One region of the Pediococcus claussenii ATCC BAA-344 genome, then DNA from elsewhere that is predicted to be linked to it. Evidence: predicted binding sites of a transcription regulator. Region 1 holds the regulator's gene; the other holds the start of a gene.

What was found. Region 1 encodes LexA, which represses DNA repair genes until DNA is damaged. Its sites were predicted from a motif close to CNAACANNTGTTNG; they were not measured.
Region 2: the regulator LexA is predicted to act here: its motif matches at 4,249-4,262, upstream of uvrB (excinuclease ABC subunit UvrB).

Annotation. Positions count from the first base shown of each region.
Region 1 is NC_016605.1:995,999-1,007,263, forward strand. It holds gene tsf (translation elongation factor Ts) at 24-902, opposite strand; gene rpsB (30S ribosomal protein S2) at 996-1,787, opposite strand; gene PECL_RS04765 (D-2-hydroxyacid dehydrogenase) at 1,941-2,936, opposite strand; gene PECL_RS04770 (GIY-YIG nuclease family protein) at 2,995-3,276, opposite strand; gene PECL_RS04775 (tRNA1(Val) (adenine(37)-N6)-methyltransferase) at 3,260-4,012, opposite strand; gene PECL_RS04780 (lysophospholipid acyltransferase family protein) at 4,098-4,724, shown strand; gene PECL_RS04785 (YneF family protein) at 4,798-5,022, opposite strand; gene PECL_RS04790 (DUF896 domain-containing protein) at 5,092-5,337, opposite strand; gene lexA (transcriptional repressor LexA) at 5,467-6,096, shown strand; gene PECL_RS04800 (hypothetical protein) at 6,240-6,482, opposite strand; gene PECL_RS04805 (hypothetical protein) at 6,616-7,224, shown strand; gene PECL_RS04810 (hydroxymethylglutaryl-CoA synthase) at 7,291-8,445, opposite strand; gene PECL_RS04815 (ABC transporter ATP-binding protein) at 8,618-10,378, shown strand; gene PECL_RS04820 (ATP-binding protein) at 10,555-11,265, opposite strand, start outside.
Region 2 is NC_016605.1:535,599-546,863, reverse strand. It holds gene uvrA (excinuclease ABC subunit UvrA) at 1-2,026, opposite strand, end outside; gene uvrB (excinuclease ABC subunit UvrB) at 2,037-4,040, opposite strand; gene PECL_RS02560 (phospho-sugar mutase) at 4,361-6,085, opposite strand; gene PECL_RS02555 (APC family permease) at 6,198-7,472, opposite strand; gene trxB (thioredoxin-disulfide reductase) at 7,616-8,554, opposite strand; gene galU (UTP--glucose-1-phosphate uridylyltransferase GalU) at 8,759-9,643, opposite strand; gene PECL_RS02540 (NAD(P)H-dependent glycerol-3-phosphate dehydrogenase) at 9,674-10,684, opposite strand; gene lgt (prolipoprotein diacylglyceryl transferase) at 10,739-11,265, opposite strand, start outside.

The sequences.
Region 1 (11,265 bases):
ACGATTCCCTTTTTTAATATATATTATTTGCCCATTTCTTTTCTAACTTCTTCGGCAAAATCAACATTCTTCTTTTCTATACCCTCACCGACTTCGTAACGGATAAATGATTTAACCTTACCGCCTTTAGAAGCGACATATTTAGCAACTGTTTGATCTGGATCCTTAACGAATTCTTGATCGTCAAGGCTCATCTCAGATAAGAACTTATTTAACCGACCTTCAACCATCTTTTCGATGATATTAGCAGGCTTGCCTTCCGTTTCAGCTTCCTTTGTAAGCACTTCACGTTCGTGTTCCAAAACTTCGCTTGGAACTTGGTCACGATTTACATACTTTGGATTAATAGCGGCAACGTGCATTGCAACATCTTTAGCAGTTTCTTCATCAGCACCTTCAAGAACAACAAGAGATGCAATCTTACCACCCATGTGTAGGTATGCTCCAAAATGTTCTCCATCATTTTTTTCAACAACTTCAAAACGACGAAGTGAAATTTTTTCACCAATTACTTGAGTTGCTTCAATGATGTCATCATTAATCGTTCCGTTTGTTGATTTAAGTGCTAAAGCATCCTCTATGTTGGCTGGCTTTTCTAAAGCAACTTGTGATGCGATTTCTTTTACAAGGTCGACAAAACGATCATTAGAAGCAACAAAATCTGTTTCAGAGTTAACTTCTACGATAGCAGCAGCATTATTATGTGACTCAACATCAGCCAAGCCTTCTGCGGCTACTCGGTCGCTCTTCTTAGCAGCCTTGGCGATCCCTTTTTCACGAAGAAAATCAATTGCTTTTTCCATGTCGCCCTCTGTTTCAACTAAGGCTTTTTTGGCATCCATCATGCCGACACCGATCTTATCACGTAATTCTTTAACTTGTTTTGCAGAAATACTTGCCATTATACTGGCCTCCTAGTTCATAATTATTTCACATAAAAGGCTGTCATCAATCTCCGGCCCAAAAGGTCAAAAACTGAGACAGCCCGAGTGTTATTATTCTTCGGAATCTGATCCTTCTTCAACTGACTTCTTTAAATCAGCTAAAGAATCTTTGCTTACGCCTGATTGAGCAGGAGCTTCTTCAGCAGCGTCAACATCATCTTCACCTTGACGACCTTCAATAACAGCGTCAGCCATTTTAGCAGTAATTAAACGTACGGCACGAATAGCATCATCGTTAGAAGGAATAATTACATCTACTTGATCGGGATCAGAGTTAGTATCAACCATTGCAACAACAGGAATGTTAAGTTTTTCAGCTTCTTGAACTGCAATCTGCTCCTTACGAGGATCAACGATAAACATAACATCTGGAATACGTGGCATATCTTCAATACCACCCAAGAATTTTTCAAGCTTATCTTTTTGTTTATTTAAAAGAGCAACTTCTTTTTTTGGAAGACGATCAAAAGTACCATCTTCAGCCATCTTTTTAAGATCTTTAAGACGCTTGATACGTTTTTGAATTGTGTTCCAGTTTGTTAAAGTTCCACCTAACCAGCGATGGTTAACATAGAATTGACCAGCACGTTTTGCCTCTTCTTCGATTGCATTTTGTGCTTGTTTCTTTGTACCAACAAAAAGTACAATACCATCTTCAGCGGCAACACCTTTAATGAAGTTGTAGGCATTATCAACTAATTTAACAGTTTTTTGTAAGTCAATAATGTAAATACCATTACGTTCTGTAAAAATGTATGGCTTCATCTTAGGGTTCCAGCGACGGGTTTGATGTCCAAAATGAACACCGGCTTCTAACAATTGTTTCATAGAAATAACAGGCATGTTATTCTACCTCCTAGTTTTTTCCTCCTAAGTCTTCGTGGATTTCGGGACCTTTCGGCACTACCTCAATCTCTAACTTAGTGTGTTTTGGTTACTAAACCGTTTATCATTGTATCGTAGCATCTCGTTCAAAGCAAGTTTTTTCTAGAGAAGTTATCCCAAATCTACCTGATTCTGGGACGTACCGTTTTCAATAAGGCTTCTATTATTGTCTAAAGCCACTTGGACCATATTTTTAACTGCATTAGTAGTATAAAATGCAGCATGAGGAGTAATCATTACATTTCTTCGTGCATTTAAATTATTAAACATCTCGTCATCAATTGGCTGATCTTCATGATCTATCTCAAAAATACCAACTTCGTTTTCGTAAGTGTCTAATCCAACTCCAGCAATTTTCCCACTATCAAGTCCTCTGATTAGAGCTGCCGTATCAATTAAGGAACCACGAGAATAGTTTAAAACGAACACTCCATCCTTCATACTATTAAATGCCTTGTCATCAAGCATATGATAATTATCTTTCAATGCGGGAACGTGCAACGTTACAACATCAACAGATTTGTAAAGTTCTTCAACCGTGTCAACATACGCCCCTTCTTTTTCAAGTTCAGGGTTAAGAAAGACATCATAGCAAATCACTTTTGCGCCAAATCCTTTAAATATATCTATTGCGGCGCGTCCAATTCTTCCAGTACCTATCACACCCACAGTCATTTGATTAAGCTCAAGTGCAATAGTTGGTTCCCAGCGAAAATCCCCTCTTTTCATTTTTGCTTGAAAATCAGGAATTCTTCGAATTAATGCCATTAATTGTGTAACCGATAACTCTGCAATTGCATTAGGTGAATATGCTGGGACATTTGACAACATTACATTATTCTCTTTCAATGCATTGAAAGACAGATTGTCTACTCCCACATTTCGCAATGAAAAAGCATGAATTCCGAACCGGTTCATTTTACTAAAAATATCATCAGTATAAGGCTTTTGTTGAAATGCAACGACACCATCAGAGCCCTTTGCTAATTCCAGCGTCTCAGAATCCAGTAATTCACTAACAGCTTGAACTTCAATATTGTTTTTTTCTTGCCATTCATTTAAATATGGTCGTTCATCTTCTCGAATACCATATGCCGTTATTTTCATCGTTTGTTACCTCTTTCATCCGTTTTGGTTGAGTATAACACACCAGTAATCAACTCCATTAAAGAGAAACATTTTTAAGTTTTAAAAATTCAATCTTTTTTTGTCGACTTTGATGTTTGAATTTATATTCAGCACTTAAGGCGTCATGTTGATTCTCAAATTGTTCAAAGTATAAAAGCTGGACGGGTCTTCTACTTGATGGTTTAGTATATTTGGCACCATTTCCAGAGTTATGTGTTGTTACACGATTAATAATATTAACGGTATACCCTCCATATAATGAACCATCATGACAAAGTAGAACATAAAAATAGAAACCATTTTTAATCGGTATTTCCATATAGTATTGTTTCAACCTCTTTAGAATAATCACTTCCTGAATACGTAATTATTGGCGGAATAATCTTTACCCCATTCGGGCCACCGTCTTTGATAGCTTCAATTAAAACCATGTTAGCATTATCATTAACGTGTGGATACACAAATTGAATCCTTTTTGGTGCAAGGCGATGCGCCTTCAATTCAAATAAAATATCATCTAATCTTTCCGGCCTGTGCACCATGAACAGCTTTCCGTTCATCTTCAACAATCGCGATGATACATCTAATACTTCACTCAGGGACGTTAATACTTCATGTCTAGCAATCGTGAGATATTTATTTGCATTTTTAATGCTTTGTTCCCTGTTAACAAAATATGGCGGGTTGCAGGTTACCACGTCAATTGAATCACTAGACAAATATTTAAAAATATTAGCAATACTATCATTAACAACATGGAACCTATTTTCTAAATTATTTAACTGAATACTTCTACTAGCCATATCGGCCAAAAGTGACTGAATTTCTACCAATGTAACTCTTGCTTCGGTCTTTGGAGATAAAAAGAGACCAACAGCTCCGTTACCCGCACATAAGTCAACAATATTCCTATCATGTTTTGCGTTTAAATTAGTGAAATGAGCTAACAGAACGGCATCAAGAGAAAATGAAAACACTTGCGAGCTCTGTATAATTTTAACGTCACTGCTATATAATTGATCTATACGTTCATTTATTTTTATTTTTGGCTTCAAAACTACTCTCCAACTTGTTGAAACTTTTCCTAAAATTCGTCATACTGACTGAAGTAAATATTACAAAAAAAAGGAAAAAAATCAAATGTTCTATTCAATTATCCGCGGAATCGTTTTCGCCTTAATATATCTAATCAATGGCATACCAAGGTCATACAACAAGGAACAACTTCCCAAGGGAAACTATATTTTAGTCGCACCTCATCGTACTTGGTTTGATCCTGTTTTATATGCAATGGCGGCATCGCCCAAAAAGTTTGCGTTTATGGCCAAACAAGAATTATTTAAAAATAAATTTTTAAGCTGGTTAATAACTAGTTTAAATGCTTTTCCCGTTGATAGGCAACATCCTGGACCATCTGCAATAAAAATACCAGTAAAGTTGCTGAAAAATAGCAATCTTTCAACAATCATATTTCCGTCAGGAACCCGCCATTCTGAAGAACTTAAAAGTGGCGCATTTGTAATCGCTAAACTTGCTGGAGTGCCAATTGTTCCAGCGGTTTACCAAGGGCCACTAACATTTAAAAGCCTATTTTCACGTCGTAAAATAAAAATTGCCTTTGGAAAACCAATTCAAATTGACAAAAAAATGAGAATGAACGAAGAGAATTTAGCAACTCTTGAGTCTCAACTAAATGCTGAATTTATATCACTTGATCGAGAAATTGACCCGGCATTTAAATATGTTGATGTCTCTTCCAAAAAATAATAACTATAAAAAAGAGGCCAAAATTTTTCTGGCCTCTTTTTTATAGTTATTATTTAGCAATCTTACAAACAAATTAGCCCTTCTTGGCTTGATTCTGCATTGAAGTCATCATTTGATGTAATTTCTTTTGTGACGGTTTTTGTCCCATCTGTAACATCATCGTCCGCAACATCTCTTCATTGATTGGAGGATTATTCTTAAGATAAGTCTCCATGTATCGACGAGCAATGAAAAAACCAGCTACTGCACCAATTAATGCAGCAACAACTACTATTGCAATCCAAATTCCAGTTGACACGTTAATTCCTCCTTACACTGTTACATATCTTATATACTACACAAAAAAACAATAAAACGGAAGAAAAAATTAATCACGCAACCCCTTTTTTCGCTGGGCGTCTTTGACTTTTTGGGGAGTAACTTCTTTACCATCTTTATCAAAAATCTGCATCATTTCTACCTGACTACGAAAACTCTCGCGAAATTTCTTTAAATATTTTTGGCGTAAATCTTTACGTTCAATGATTTCAAGATCACTCAAGCCATCTTCTTTGGCTTTTTTTGCTAATTCATTAATTCTTTTAATTAACTTTTGCATTTCTTGATCAGCCATACTCCACACTCCAATCTTTTTTATAATAATACTACCATGAAAGATCAAAAAGCAAAAAATACGAACATAAGTTTGATTAGGAAAGTTGGACATGGTATGATTATGTTAAATAAATTAAGGAGTTACGCAATGACTGTAAAAGTTGGTGACAAGCAATTTGCTGTTTTACAATTTATTCATGAAAAAGTTACTGAAAAAGGGTATCCTCCGACTGTTCGCGAAATTGGTGAAGCAGTCGGTTTATCCTCTACCTCAACAGTCCATGGTCATATTTCACGACTCGAAAAAAAGGGCTTCTTACAAAAAGATCCTACTAAACCCAGAGCTCTTGAGGTTACGGCAGCTGGATTGGAAGAACTTGGAATTGAAACCAACGAAGATACTATTCCAATGCTTGGTGTAGTAACTGCTGGGCAACCAATTTTAGCTGTTGAAGAAGCAACCGATTATTTTCCCGTCCCTGATGAGTACAAGGAGAGCCAAAAAGACCTCTTCATGTTAACCATTCGTGGGGAGAGTATGATTAACGCTGGAATTCTTTCTGGTGATCAAGTTATTGTTCGCCGACAACAAAGCGCTGATAATGGAGATATTGTGATTGCAATGACTGAGGATGATGAGGCTACCTGCAAGCGATTCTTCAAAGAAATTGATCATATTCGACTACAACCCGAAAATGACACTATGCAACCAATTATTCTTTCAAATGTGACTATCCTGGGTAAGGTTGTTGGTTTGTTTCGGAATCAGATTTTTTAACTATTATTTATTCGAGACAATAAAGTAAGCGAGATATAAGTTGAAAAGTGATGAGTTTAAAAAGCGAAATCACTTGCCTTATTTCTCGTATTTTTATTATTTGGGCATAGAAAAAATTATTCTTTAGTGTTGCCTGACCCCTTTTAATATCTTTTATTTTGAACTTTTTTCATTTTGCGAATTTTTATCGCTTCACAATGAACTATTTTTAATTCAAGAAGATATTTTTTCCTTTTCAATTTGATTCGGTCAACCTCAGAATAGTGCAGAACTTCAATAATTACTGTATCTCCTAATTGATTCAAAACCCTACCTATAATTGGGTTTAACATTGATTCAACATATCGACATTTAACCAAAGTGCCCTTTTCAAAAGTCATCCCCATCTGTTTCACCTCATTTTATAGTTACTATATTATAAAATAAGTAAATATATATGCTTATTATTAGATTTTATTGTGAATTTGCCGATTATAATGTTGAACATGTATAATGGTGAAAAATGATAAGGAGAAACGTATGCTTTATTTGGCAATAATTTTAGGTATCGCTTTTATACTATTGTTGTTTCGGGTTGCAATGGTTATCACAAACCGAGAAAATCCCCTTTTGACCATTCTATTGACTTTATTGGTCGGGGCCGGGTTATTATATTCATCTCTCCAAGTTCCAAAAGCTCTAAAACAGGGAGACCATCAATCAGCGCAAGTAGATAGCACTAGTGCGGATAGTCTTACAAACAAGCTTCCGTTAAATCAATTAACCGATAATAGTTCCAGCCAAAGTGAAGCTAAGCAAGAATTATCAGAAAATTCAATCCTTAACTCCGTTAGAGAAAGTTATAAGTCCATTGGTAAAGTAAGTTTTGACGGTTCTACTAAAACTTATTCCTTGTTACCAACCGCTTCTAGTTTCGTGAAGCCACTTCGTCAAATTATTGCCAATCCTAATCAGGCCAATGAAGCAAACTTTGATCAGATGGTTACAAACTTTAAAACAACATCCAAATCAATCGAAAACGACCTTGGCAAGGGATACACCCTACAACTGTTAAATCCTGATAAAGCAAATCAAAAACTTTTGGCCGTTAAGGATCAAAATGTAACATATAACTTTTTCAGTAAATAGCGAATTAATAAAAAGTGGTACTAAAGCATCCATCTCTTTGCTTTAGTACCATTTTTTTTATAATCATCAATGTTCCCCGTAAATTCTTTGATGATTTTTTTGCCCTTTTAAAATAAATTTTGCTGGATCTTCTCTATAATCAGTTTCAAAATCATCACTATCCAACATTGCGCTCAGGTAGATTCTTTCGTATTCTTTAACAGTCACTTGCTTACGCTGATCTAACCACTTCAAACTTTCAATTAAAGATTGCTTGTCATAATTGTTAATCTTACCACTAAAGAATTCTCCCTCGGCCCCTGAGCCATAGCTAAACAAACCAATTATGTCATTTTGCTTAAGTTCTCGATTAATCAGAAGTGAAATCAAACTCAAGTATAAAGAACCGGTATATAAATTCCCCACAATCTGTGATAGTTGTTTGGATTCATCAAAGGCCTCAAATAACCGATTTTGTTCTTCAACTGTTTCATCTTCAATTCCCGCTCGTAGTGCCTTATATCCCATTTTGGTGAACGGAAGATGAAATACCAATGCCTCAAAATCGGATGATTCTAACTTTGTCATATCTTTATACGCATTATAAGTTTTTAGAAAAAACTGAATAAACTCATCCGAAGAGTATTTGCCATCCACCAAAGCTTCCGAAAATCCGAGTGGTCTCCAAAAATCCATAATATCCTTCGTGTAATGTGAATATTCTTTTGAGATAGTCATAATGCGTGGATTTGCACTCATTATCATTGCAACTGCTCCTCCACCTTGGGTTACTTCGCCTGAACTATGAAGCCCATATCTTGCGATGTCAGAGCCAACTAATAAAACCCTACTGTCTGGCTTCATCATTATATGGCCCATTGCTAATCTGATACCCGCTGTTAAGCCAAAGCAAGCTTGTTTTAACTCGACTCCACTTGCAGATTGATTAATGCCTAATAAATGCTGTAAATACACTGATCCTGATTTTGAATTATCAACTCCAGATTCCGTGCCAAAAAGTATTAAATCAATTTTTTGGCGATCTGCGTCATCAATAATTTTAGAAGCTGCATTTGCTGCGAGTGTCACAGAATCTTGAGAATTACGGATTACGGCCGCCTTTTTTTGCCCAATTCCAATTAAATATTTATTTGGATCCTCATTTCTTGCAGTGGCTAACTCTGCCATATCTAAAAATAAATCACTTGTAAAAAAACCTATCTTATCAATACCTATGTTCATAAATTTTTCTCCGTTCTATTGTCTTGATATATTAATTATAATTGAATATTCAAAATTTGTAATTCTTCTTTACTTTTTCATAAAATATAGTAAAAAACATAAAGATTGACTTTAGAATCTATTGTGTCTATTATTCTAGGGTTAATATACAAAGAATAAATGGAGGAATATCATGAAAAAAGAAGTCACCTTATTAAGCATGTTTAGGTATGTTTTTCAAACCGTTCTACAAAAGAAACGGCTTCTTTTCCTAAATATTGCTGCGCTCATAATTATTACAGCACTTCAATTTGTAATGCCACAATTTACTCAATACATCATTGATAAAATTATTCCTGATAAAAGTATGACTAAATTATTTTATTCCGTTGCATTGATGATTCTTGCAGCTGTGTTACTTGGTGTTTTCAATTATTTTTCCACCTATTATATGAGTATTATGAGTCAAAATTCAATTTTGACACTTCGTGAGAACCTGTTTAGACATATTTTAAGCCTTGATTCCGCTTATTTTGAATCAAGCAAAACTGGTGATTTAATGGTTCGGCTAACCAGTGATATTAATAACTTGCAGAGCCTTATATCGGCAAACATGCTCTCAATTATTGGTAATTTCTTTACATTCGTTGGCGTGTTAGTATTTATTATCATCGTTAATTGGCAAATGGCTCTTGCGGTTAGTATCACTTTCCCATTAATGTTTTTTATTTACCGTATATTTAGGACCCGTATTCGAACAGCATTTAGGAATGCACGTGTCTCTCAAGCGGACATGTCAAATCAGATGCAAAATACGTTAACCCAAATCCAACTTATAAAAAGCTTCACGAATGAAAAAGCCGAAAGCAAAAAATTCGATCAATTTGCGGATCAAAACCGTCAATACATGATTGAGGCATCAAGAAACCAAGCAATTTTTTCGCCTTCAATTGATTTTGTGAACTATCTAGGTACAGCGATTATACTTTTGCTTGGTTCATATTTTGTAATCAAAGGTCAACTTCTTGTTGGTCAAATGGTCGCCTATATTAGCTATGTTGCTATGTTACAAAGCCCAATTCGTTCTTTTACGCAACTATTAAATCAAATTCAACAATCTTTAATTTCATATGGTAGGATCATCGATGTTATTGGCGTTCAGCCCAAAATCATCGATTCACCCGATGCAGAAAATTTTCCGCAAATTAAGCAAGGCATTAAGTTAGATGACATTTCTTTTTCATATTCAACCGATAATGTTAACTTCAATGATGGAAGTAACGCTTTAAATAACGTTACTTTTAATATTCCTTATGGAAAAACAACAGCATTGGTTGGTCATTCTGGTGCTGGTAAGACAACAATCACCAAGCTCCTAACTAGATTCTATGAAGTTACGTCTGGAAACATATTTTTCGATAATATCCCGATCAAAGACATTAAAATTAAGTCATTGAGGGACAACATTGCAATTGTATCTCAGGACGTTGATATTATTGATGGAACAATTCGAGAGAATATCATGTATGGAGAAAGTGATATTTCAGACAAAAATATTCACGAAGCTGCCCAAATGGCAAATATTGATGATTATATTGTTAAATTACCAGATGGACTAGATACGCAGGTTGGTGAACGTGGAATTAAACTATCAGGCGGTCAAAAGCAAAGAATTTCAATTGCCAGAGCCTTGCTAAAAGATGCACAAGTAATAATTTTAGATGAAGCCACTGCCGCCCTAGATAATGAATCTGAAAAGGCTATTCAGCATGCTTTAAATAACCTTTTAACTAACCGAACATCACTTGTTATTGCTCATCGACTTTCGACAATTCATAATGCCGATAACATTATCGTGATGGATCAAGGTAGGGTCGTAGAATCTGGCACTCACGAAAACCTTCTTAAACAAAACAGTTACTATAAAAAATTATATGACGCTCAATTTGAATAGTTTTAAAAAAGAGTTCGAAATAAAATTCCGAACTCTTTTTAATTTATTTCAAATCCGCTGGGTTTAAAAATGTAAGCAATAAAAATCCTTATTCCTAGATACTGAATTTAGATTAAAATATTCCAACTTGTTACTATAAAAAAATCAAGTTGTGCAAATTTTACCAAGCTTAATTCTTATAAACGTTTAATTTCTGCACCAATTGCGAGTGAGAAAGGAGGTTTTTGCGGTTCAATCAATCCAAATTGTTTGTAAGGATAAACATGTTTATAAGTGTAATTATGTTTTCGAGTTATCTTTTGGATATTGTCCAATTTAGTGAACTGTCCCAATGTAACATCAACTAGAAGTGAAGTCATATTTGTACCCGTTGCAAAACTTATAAACGGTAAGTCTTGAACCGAAAGTGGCGCAATACTTGTTAGGGTTAAATGTCCACGATCATTTTTAAAAATAACTGTAAAAATTCCGTTTTCTTCCATTCTAGAGGTTTCACGTTCCGCTAAACGTTTGGCTTTATTTGAAACTTCTTGAGACAAAGCAGATAAATCAGTACTTAGATATTCCTCATTTGTTCTAATTTTCCCCAAAACGCTGATCTTCTCATTAGATTTAAGAGTAACAAACATAAAATCAGAATCGACATTTTCAGAGCGAGTAGTTCTACTTAAAGGTAATTGTTTAATTACAATTCCATTATCTACAAGTTTATTAACAATTTCCCACTTTCCTTGCGCTAAAATAGCGTCAGGCTTTTCAATATTAAAAATATTCAAACAATTTTCAACTGTAAGTGGTTCCAGATATACTTTATCCGCAAATCCCGGGGCCAATGAAATTGCGCTCGGATTATTATTAATTAAAATAATCTTGTACCCTAATCTTTT
Region 2 (11,265 bases), 460 kb from region 1:
CAGTAATTTTTTTAAACTTGCCAGGTTTTTCAGAATTATTGTTAAGTTTTTGAGCTAAAGCCCTTTTTAATACCATATTTACTAAAGTAGACTTACCTGACCCAGACACTCCAGTAACTGCAATGAATTCGCCCAGTGGGAAATCAACACTTACGTTCTTTAAGTTATTTTCACTAGCACCAGTCAATCTTATTTTTTTACCATTGCCACTCCGCCTATCAGGACTAAACGGTATAAACTTCTTGCCAGCTAAATACTGTCCCGTTAATGATTTTGTTGACCGCATAACCTGCTTTGGAGTTCCCGCAGCCATTACTTGACCCCCATTTTCACCAGCACCAGGCCCAATATCAATTAAATAATCAGATGCCAACATGGTATCTTCATCATGCTCAACAATTACTAATGTATTCCCCAAATCACGCATTTTTTTGAGGGAACTAATTAGACGATCATTATCACGCTGATGTAACCCAATTGAAGGTTCATCTAAAATATAAAGTACACCAGACAAATTCGAACCAATCTGCGTTGCTAAACGAATTCGTTGAGCCTCACCACCAGATAGTGTACGTGCTGACCTGCTCAACGTTAAGTAATCTAATCCAACATTACCTAAAAACGTTAAACGATCATTGATTTCTTTCAGTACAGGAGCTGCAATTTGTGATTCTTGATCTGATAATTCAACACCCTTAAAAAATAAAATGCTCTCATCAACAGGTAATTCAGAAACCTCACCAATATGCTTTCCAGCAATTTTTACGGAAAGTGCTTGACGATTTAAACGATACCCATGACAAGTTTGACAAGTCAATTCACGCATGTATAGTCGCATTTGGTCCCTTGTAAAGTCGCTATTGGTCTCAGCATAACGCCTGTTAACGTTACTCACAACCCCTTCAAACTCCGCATCGACATCACGCACACCGCCAAAATCATTTTCATAATGAAAATGAAATTTTTTACCCTGTGAACCATACAAAACAATATCTTGTTCTGACTTTTTTAAATTCTCAAAGGGAACATCCATATCAATTCCAAAACTCTCAGCTGCTTGTTCAAGCATAGATGGATAATATTGTGAACTAATAGGATTCCAAGGTGCAATTGCTCCTTTGCGTAACGTTAAGCTTGGGTCTGGTACAACTAAATCTGTATCTACTTCTAACTTCACACCCAACCCATCACAATCTGGGCATGCCCCAAATGGTGCATTAAATGAGAACAATCTTGGCTCTAACTCACCAACCGTAAAACCACAAATAGGGCAAGAATAATGTTCAGAAAAAAGAATCGGTTCACCATCTAAAATATCTGCCGTCGCATAACCGTCGCTTAATCGTAAGGCAGCTTCAAAAGAGTCAAATAGCCGGGAACGTATTCCATCCTTTACCACAACACGGTCAACTACTACATCGATAGTATGCGCTTGATTCTTATTTAGATCAGGAACTTCGTCAACATCATATGTTTCCCCGTCAACTTGTACTCTAACAAAGCCTTCCCGCTTAACCTTTTCAAAAACTTTTTTGTGTTGTCCCTTTTTTCCACGAATAATTGGTGACATAATTTGGATGCGAGTACGTTCTTCCAGTGCTAATACACGATCAACCATTTGTTCAACAGTTTGACTCGTAATCTCCGTGCCGTCGTTAGGACAAATTGGATGTCCAACTCTCGCCCATAAGAGACGAAGATAATCATTAATTTCCGTAACCGTCCCCACTGTTGAACGAGGATTCTTGGAAGTTGTTTTTTGATCAATTGAAATGGCAGGACTAAGTCCATCGATTGAATCCACATCTGGTTTATCCATTTGTCCTAAAAACTGACGTGCATATGCTGATAAACTTTCTACATATCGTCGTTGTCCTTCAGCATACAGTGTATCAAAAGCTAGTGAGCTCTTACCCGACCCAGATAATCCAGTTACGACAACCATCTTATTCCTTGGAATTGTTACATCAATATCTTTTAAATTATGAGATCTTGCCCCATGAATAACTATTTTATCGTTTGCCAACCTAATTCTCCTACCCGATTTGTGACTTTAGTTCCAACACGGTATCTCTTAAATTAGCAGCTTTTTCAAAATCTAATTTCTTGGCAGCTGCTCGCATTTGGTCTTCCAGGTTCTCAATCATATTACTCTGATCTTCCCTGTTCATATCAGCGAAGTCTACATCCAAAAAGTCGTCCTTTTTACCCTTATTTTCATCAGACTTCGTCGATGAGATTAGTTCGCCAATCGATTTTTGAATTGTATGCGGAGTTATACCGTGTTCTTCATTATATGCTTCCTGAATACTCCGACGACGTGCAGTCTCATCAATTGTTTCCTGCATTGAACGAGTAACCCGATCAGCGTACATTATTACATGTCCATTTTCATTACGGGCAGATCTTCCCGCAACCTGAATCATAGAACGAGTATTACGCAGAAATCCTTCCTTGTCAGCGTCTAAAATGGCCACAAGTGAAACTTCTGGAACATCAATTCCTTCACGTAGAAGATTAATTCCAACTAACACATCGTATTTCCCAGTTCGGAGATCCCTAATAATTCTAGTTCTTTCAAGTGTCTTAATATCACTGTGTAAGTAGGCAACTTTTACACCCATTTCCTTCAGATAATCGGTTAAATCTTCTGCCATCTTTTTTGTTAAAGTTGTCACAAAAACACGTTCATTTTTCTCGGCACGCTGGTTTATTTCTCCTAGCAGGTCATCCATTTGGCCCATAATCGGTCGAACTTCAATTATCGGATCCAACAATCCAGTTGGGCGAATAATTTGCTGAACCACATCATCCGTACGTTCTTGCTCATAATCGCCTGGAGTGGCCGACATATATATAATCTGGTTAACATGTTTCTCAAATTCTTCTAATCGTAATGGTCGATTATCCAGCGCGCTTGGTAGCCTGAATCCATAATCAACAAGCTGTTGTTTTCGTGCTCTGTCGCCATTGTACATTCCACGAATCTGGGGCATCGTAACATGTGACTCATCCACAACGACTAGAAAATCATCGGGGAAGAAGTCTAATAGAGTGTATGGTGGTTCACCCGGTTTCCGTCCGTCCATATGGCGTGAATAATTTTCGATGCCACTGGTATACCCCATCTCACGTAACATTTCTAAATCATAGGTTGTGCGTTGTTTTAACCTTTGGGCCTCCAATAGTTTCCCATCTTTTTCAAGTTCATCTAATCTAACTTTTAGTTCATCTTCAATACCCTTAATAGCTGTTTCCATTCGCTCTTCATTAGTCATGAAATGGGTTGCGGGGAAAACCGTAATATGATCGCGATCCCCAATGATTTCACCAGTTAATGCATCAACTTCCCGCATTCTATCAATCTCATCACCAAAAAACTCAACACGAATCGAATGTGCTTCACTTGCAGCTGGAAAAATCTCAACAACGTCTCCGTGCACTCGAAAACGTCCACGTTGAAAATCAATATCATTACGATCATACTGAATATCAACTAACTGACGAAGCAATTGATCCCTACCAATCTCCTGGCCTACTCGAATTGATACAGCATGGTCCCGATATTCTCGTGGATCACCCAACCCAAAGATACTTGAGACAGAAGCCACAACAATAACGTCATTTCTCTCAAGTAAAGAACTAGTTGCCGAGTGACGTAATTCATCAATCTCATCATTAATTGATGAATCCTTCTCAATATAAGTATCACTGGACGGAACGTATGCTTCCGGTTGATAGTAATCATAATAACTAACAAAATATTCAACGGCATTGTTGGGAAAAAACTGTTTAAATTCTCCGTACAACTGCCCCGCCAATGTTTTATTATGTGAAAGCACCAAGGTTGGTCGATTAACCTGTTGGATAACATTAGAAATCGTAAAAGTCTTACCCGTTCCCGTCGCGCCAAGCAAAATTTGTTCCTTTTCACCCTTATTAAGTCCATTAACTAGTTCCTCTATTGCTTTGGGCTGATCCCCGGTAGGCTTATACTTTGAAACTAATTGAAACTTTCGATCATCCTCACGTTCAATCATTAATACGATACCCCCCACTTTTTTAGCCAGAATAAATTTAAGTTCTCTTCAGTCTAAATTACACTTAATCAAAAAGTTAATAATCTGCTCTAGAAGGGAACGACGAATGATTTTTATTTCATAATCATTCGTCGCTTAACGTTAATCCCATCACTTAACTTCTATCTAAATTGGCCACTATCAAAAATCTATACACATTCTATCACACCGAACATACTTTCGCCATCTTCAAAGGTTGCTTAAAAAAGAGAAAGCGATAGCAAACTTGGATGGGCATTTTCCCGCAAGTTTACTACCGCTTTAACATCAAATATTTTAATTTATTTTACTAATTTATCAATGCTGTCTTCAAACAAATCAACCTTTTTAAGGGCATCTTCTTCACTTTCTCCAACAGTACCCACATAGAATTTAATCTTAGGCTCCGTTCCTGAAGGACGAATTGCAATCCAAGTCCCATCATCTAACGTGTATTTAAGCACATTGGATTGTGGCAAATCAATTTTGCTTTCTTTGCCCTCTTTATTAACTTGAACACTAGTTTCAAAATCTTGTGAATTAACAACCTGATATCCAGCAAACGCAGTTGGATGTTCTGAACGGAATTGGTTCATAATTGCATCCATTTTTTCTTTACCATCAACTCCCGGAAAATCTTTGGAAATTGTTTTTTCTTCATGATAGCCATAAGTTGCAAATAGGCTTTGTAATCCATCGTATAAGGTTTGACCTTTGCTTTGATAATATGCAGCTATTTCAGCAAGTAAAACGATACCTTGAATAGCATCTTTATCCCTAACAAACGGACGAACAAGATAACCATAGCTTTCCTCAAAACCAAACATAAAGGTATGTTCACCAGTTTCTTCAAAGTTCTTAATTTGATCAGCGATAAACTTAAATCCAGTCAGGACATCAATCATCTTAGCATGGTGTCCTTCAGCAATTCGTGTTGCAAATTCGCTTGATACAATTGATTTAACCGCAACTGCATTCTTTGGTAAATCACCAGCTTGTTCATGCGCAGTTAACACATAATCTAACATTAAAGCGGCAATCTGGTTTCCTGTCAGGAGTTTATACTCCCCATTAGGCAAACGAACTGCTGCCCCCAATCGATCAGCGTCAGGATCGGTTGCAATCAACAAATCTGCGTCTTGCTTCTTACCTAGTTCAATTGCTAAGTCAAAAGCCTGGGCAAATTCTGGGTTTGGAAAAGGAACTGTAGCAAACTCTGGATCAGAAATCGCCTGTTCCGGAACCATTGTGTAATCTGTGAAGCCCGCATTCTGCAATGCACGACTTCCGATTACTTTACCAGTTCCGTGAAGTGGTGAATAAATCAACTTCATGTTAGCACCGAATTTTTTAATTAATTCATGATTCAATGAAACCTTTTTGATTTCTGACAAATATTTCAAGTCAACATCTTCGCCAATTAAGGACATCAATCCCCTTGCCCGTAATTTTTCTTGTGTCATTGATTTAACAGCAAAAATATCTGTTACTTTTCGAATGTAGCCTGTAATGCGATCCGATTCTTCTGGTGGCATCTGACCACCATCTGGACCGTAAATTTTGTATCCATTATATTGTTTAGGATTATGACTAGCGGTAATCATGACCCCCGCATAAGTCCCTAACTCTCTAACAGCATAAGATAACTCTGGTGTTGGACGAATATCATCAAACACAAAACTTGGAATTCCGTGTTCACCAAGTACACCAGCGGCTTCAAGAGCAAACTCTTTTGAGTGATATCGGGAATCGAAACTAATTGCAACCCCTTGTTGTTGTTCAGCTTGAGGTAGAGTATCCATAAACTGAGCTAAGCCTTCCGTGGCCTGACGAACCGTGTAAATATTCATTCTGTTAATACCTGGTCCCATAACCCCACGCATCCCGGCCGTTCCAAATTCCATTGGAGCGTAAAAAGCTTCTTCCGCAGCTTCAGGATCTTGAGATAATTCAGCTAACTCACCCTTCAACTTGGGATCCAACTCATCGTAATTCTGCCATAGTTCCATTGTGTCTTTCCAACTCAATTTAAGCGCCTCCAAACCTTATTATGACCTAAGTATACACTACTGAAGAACGGGCGAGAAGTTTTAAATTTTATAATTAAGGCACTTAATAATAAATTCGGATTAGTTCAATTTATTTAGCTTTATGATCATCGAGAGCATAAAGTATAATCCCCAATAAAGCACTAACAATACCAAAAATAACAACTTTAAAAGTTATTCCAGAAAAAATATATAAACATAGTAAAATTGCTATAATTGGAATCGTCATTCCTCCTGGCAAACGCCATCCGTCTTTGTCGGATTTGTCAACACGCTGAATTTTGATCGTTGCAAGTGACGTAGCAATGTACTGAATTAATGAAACAACTACAACACTGGATACCAAAAATAAATAGCTACCGCTTAGTAACAATAAGATGCTTAGACCCGAAGTTATAGCGATTGCAACCCAAGGCGTACCCTCCTTCGTTTTTATTCCAAGAATACTCGGTAATAATTGGTGTTCATTTGCTAGCGAAGATGCAACAAAGGGAGTACTAAACGAAACAGAGATAGCTACACCCAAAATTGATATTAACATACCGCCAACAATCAATAATTTACCCACAGGGCCTAAAGCAACGGCGAGTGCCAACGCCAAAGGTGTATTACTACTCATGATTTTTGTTCCCAAAACACCGATTGCTACAAATTGTGTAAGAGCGTAGATTGCAGTTACCGTGATAATCACTGATATTAAAGCTCGTGGTAAATTCTTTTCGGAATTTTTCATATCACTTGCTGCAATTGGCAAAAAGGAAAATCCAGAAAACATATAGAAAATTATATTAAAAGCATTATTATAATTGCCAATCGGATACACACCACTTTTCGAAAAGTTAATACTCTTTATACTCCAAATACCAATAATTATAAAAACCGCTAAAACTAGCATCTTCATCACAGTCGCTACATTATCCGACCAATCAGAAAACTTAGGACCTAATAAGTTTAATACGGCTAGTCCCACTATAAGTAACGTTCCAATTATGTTGTAGACCATCACGCTATTAGCAGCTGGAACAACTTCTCTCAGCACACTTAAAAATGCGGCAACCTCTGCTGCAATCGTTATTACACCTTGTATCCAAGAGAAGAAACCAATTTCAAATCCTGGAAAACGGCCAAATGCATTGTAGGTATATAGCCAAGCAGCCCCGTTACCAGTAAAACGACTCGCCATATCCGCAAAACAGAGCGCAATTGTCAAAGCAGAAAGTCCCGCAAGTGCAACTAACCAAATACTGTTATTACCTGTTAATTTATACATATTTCCCGGTAGCAAAAAAATCCCAGATCCAATAATGCCATTTACACCTAAAAAGAAGACAGACCAAAATCCCATTTTTCCAGTATTACTAGCCATACTTACACCCCAAAAATATTTATTTTTCAAATAAATAGTACCATAATTCTTCAAAAAAACGTTCTCATAACACTATTGTATGATAACAAAAAAACTTTATTAAGTGCGCTCTTTCAAGCGTTGAACTTAATAAAGTTATGTTTTTAAACGTTTTGCTTACTATTAATTTCTTGAATATAATCAAAAGCTTGTTGTGCTGCTGTGCCACCTTCGCCGACCGCAGTCGCAATTTGACGAAGATTCTTCTTACGAACGTCACCGACTGCAAATATGCCAGGAACTTTAGTGTGCATTAATTCATCTGTTGGAATCCATCCGTCTTCATCTAAGATACCAAGACCCTTAAACGGCGCAGTCATTGGTTGAACACCCACGTAAATAAATACACCAGATGCGTCAATAAAACTATCTTCGCCAGTTTTGTTATTGTTAACTTTAACTCCTTCAACCTTGTCATCGCCAACAATCTCAGTCACATTACTGTTCCAAACGAATTCCATTTTATCGTTGTCAAAAGCACGTTGTTGAGTTATTTTTTGTGCACGTAGTTGATCACGTCGATGAATAACAGTAACCTTCGAGGCTAATTGAGTAAGATAAATTCCTTCTTCAATTGCTGAATCACCACCGCCAATTACTACTAAATGCATTCCTTTAAAGAAGGCACCATCACAAACTGCACAGTATGAAACGCCACGTCCACTAAAGTCTTCTTCACCAGGAACTCCTAGCTTTTTATATTCAGAACCTGTACCGATGATTAGGACTTTTGTAATAAATTCATCACCCATATCAGTTGTGATTGTCTTAGTGTCACCATCATTAACAACAGATTCTACACTGCCGTAACTATATTCTGCTCCAAACTGAGTGGAACTATCATACATTTCTTTAGCAAGATCTGGGCCCAAAATCGATTTAAACCCTGGATAGTTCTCAATTGAGGCAGTATTATTCATTTGTCCGCCGTAAATTCCACGATCCAACATTAAAACTGACATGTTAGCTCGAGAAGCATACAGTGCTGCTGTCATTCCTGCAGGACCAGCACCAATTATAATAATGTCATATTCTTTTGCCATGGTGACCCCTCCAATTCGATAATGATACTAATATACGCTTACTTAATGTAACTTGTCTATTGATTAAACTCAAAAATAAAACTGAATTAAACCCAGATTTAAGTGCCCATCCAAACAAAAAAGTAGAATTAAGTCGTGATGTGATTTATACAATAACTTCACTAGCCTAAATTCTACCTTTAGTTGTATTGAGATGGATATACTCTACTTCTTTTTATCTAAATCTTTTCCAAGTTGAATAATATATTCCTTTAATTCATCCTTAGTCTCTGGGTGCTTTAACCCAAATTCGATATTAGTCTTTAAGAAACCAAATTTATTACCAACATCGTAACGATCACCATTAAATACATGAGCAAATACCCGTTGCCTCTTATTCAAAGTATCAATCGCGTCTGTTAACTGAATTTCATTACCTTCGCCAGGTTTCTGTTGTTCAAGAATATCAAAAATTTCAGGCGTTAGAACATATCGTCCAATGATTGCTAAATCGCTTGGAGCTTCCTCAACGGCCGGCTTCTCAACAAAACGTGCAACATTATATAAATTATCATTTAATTTTTCTTGAGGATCGATCACACCATATTTTGAAACTTCCTTGTGTGGTACTGGCATAACAGCAAGAGTTGAAGCGCCAGTTACTTCGTATGAATTAATCAGTTGCTTGGTCAGCGGAATTTTGTCTTCCATCAAGTCATCACCAAGCATTACAACGAAAGGCTCGTCACCAACGAAAGCTTTCGCAGTTAAAACGGCATCGCCAAGTCCACGGGGATGACTTTGGCGAATAAAATATAGATTGATATCAGTTGTCTCTTCAACCAATTTCAACATTTTATCTTTACCTTTGCTTCTTAAATTATCTTCAAGTTCAGGAACAGAATCAAAATGGTCTTCAATCGCACGCTTTCCTTTACCTGTGACGACTAAAATATCTTCAATACCTGATTTTTTTGCTTCTTCAACAATATACTGAATGGTTGGTTTATCCACGATAGGTAGCATTTCCTTTGGAGATGCCTTAGTTGCAGGTAAGAACCTTGTACCCAAACCAGCTGCAGGAATAATTGCTTTCTTTATTTTTGCCATAATCAAAAACCTCGCTTTTCTTATTTTAAACTATTCGGCTTTTCCTTCTCGTTCCATTAAGCCATTAATAACTGTTTTAATATTTTTGTCATTATAGAGAACATCATAAATTGCATCGGTAATTGGCATTTCGATTTTCTTTTGTTTAGCCAACTCATAAGCAGCCTTAGTTGAAGGCACACCTTCGATTACCATTCCCATGGTATTGGTTACTTCCTTTAGTGACATACCTTGTCCTAACTCGTTGCCCGCACGCCAGTTTCTAGAATGTTCACTTGTGGCAGTGACGATTAAATCACCTACCCCGGATAACCCCATAAATGTTAGAGGTTTAGCGCCAAACGCCACGCCCAATCGTGAAATTTCAGCCAATCCACGAGTAATTAAAGCCGCCTTAGCATCGTCTCCGTAGCCAAGGCCATGAAGTGCGCCTGCCCCAATCGCAATAACATTTTTCAACGCCGCACCCATTTCAACACCAACGATATCGTCGTTTGTATAAACCCTAAAATGTTCGCTCATAAACAATGACTGAACCTTTCGGGCAGCATTGATATTTGAACTTGCGGCTGTAACAAGCGTTAAATCATCCTTTGCAACATCTTCTGCATGGCTTGGGCCAGACAGAACAACCATTGAAGAACGATATTCAGCTGGGATTTCTTCCGAAAGAACTTGTGACAAACGCTTGTGGGTATTTAACTCAAGACCTTTACTTGCGTGAATAATGATTGGCTTTTGTTTAGAATTCTTCAAAACATCCACCAATTGTTGCGCAACCAAACGCATTACCTGAGTTGGAACGACGAATAAAATGGCATCCGCATCCTGAGCGGCCATTTTCAAATCAGTGGTTGCAATCAAACGGTCATCATATGTAAGATCAGGCATGTACGCACGATTTGTATGGTTTTCATTTAATTCTTTTGCTTGTTCTTCCATGTTTGTCCAGTTAACGACATCATTTCCGTTTTTTACAAGCAAATTAGCTAAAACACTCCCCCATGATCCGGCACCTAATACTGCAATTTTTTGAGTCATCTTGTTCTCCTTTTAGACTTTTATTACACATCTATTATTATATACTTTATGAATTTACTCAAGCGTAGAGCTATTAAAACGATTCCCGTCAAGGTAGTAGGGAACGTTCCCACTCCTTCTCCTTGTAACCCATATAATAATAGCCGCAACAAATAAAATTACTGATAACCATTGTGAGACTCTTATACCCAACAACATTAAACTATCAGTACGCATTCCTTCGATGAAGAAACGTCCAAACGAATACCAGATAACATATAGTAGGAAAACTTCACCCTGTTTAAAGAGCTTTGGTATGTGCCGCAAGAGGATTAAGATAATAAATCCACTTATATCCCAAACCGATTCATATAGGAAAGTTGGCTGCCGATAAGCACCTTGAATGTACATCTGATGAATAATAAATTCTGGTAAATGTAGTGATTGCAAAAACGCCAAATTTGTAACACGACCAAATGCTTCTTGATTCATGAAATTACCCCAGCGTCCAATTCCTTGAGCCATTATTAAAACCGGAGCCGCTACATCTAACATTAACCAAGTTGGAATCCAACGTGACCGACAGAAGATAATAACCACAA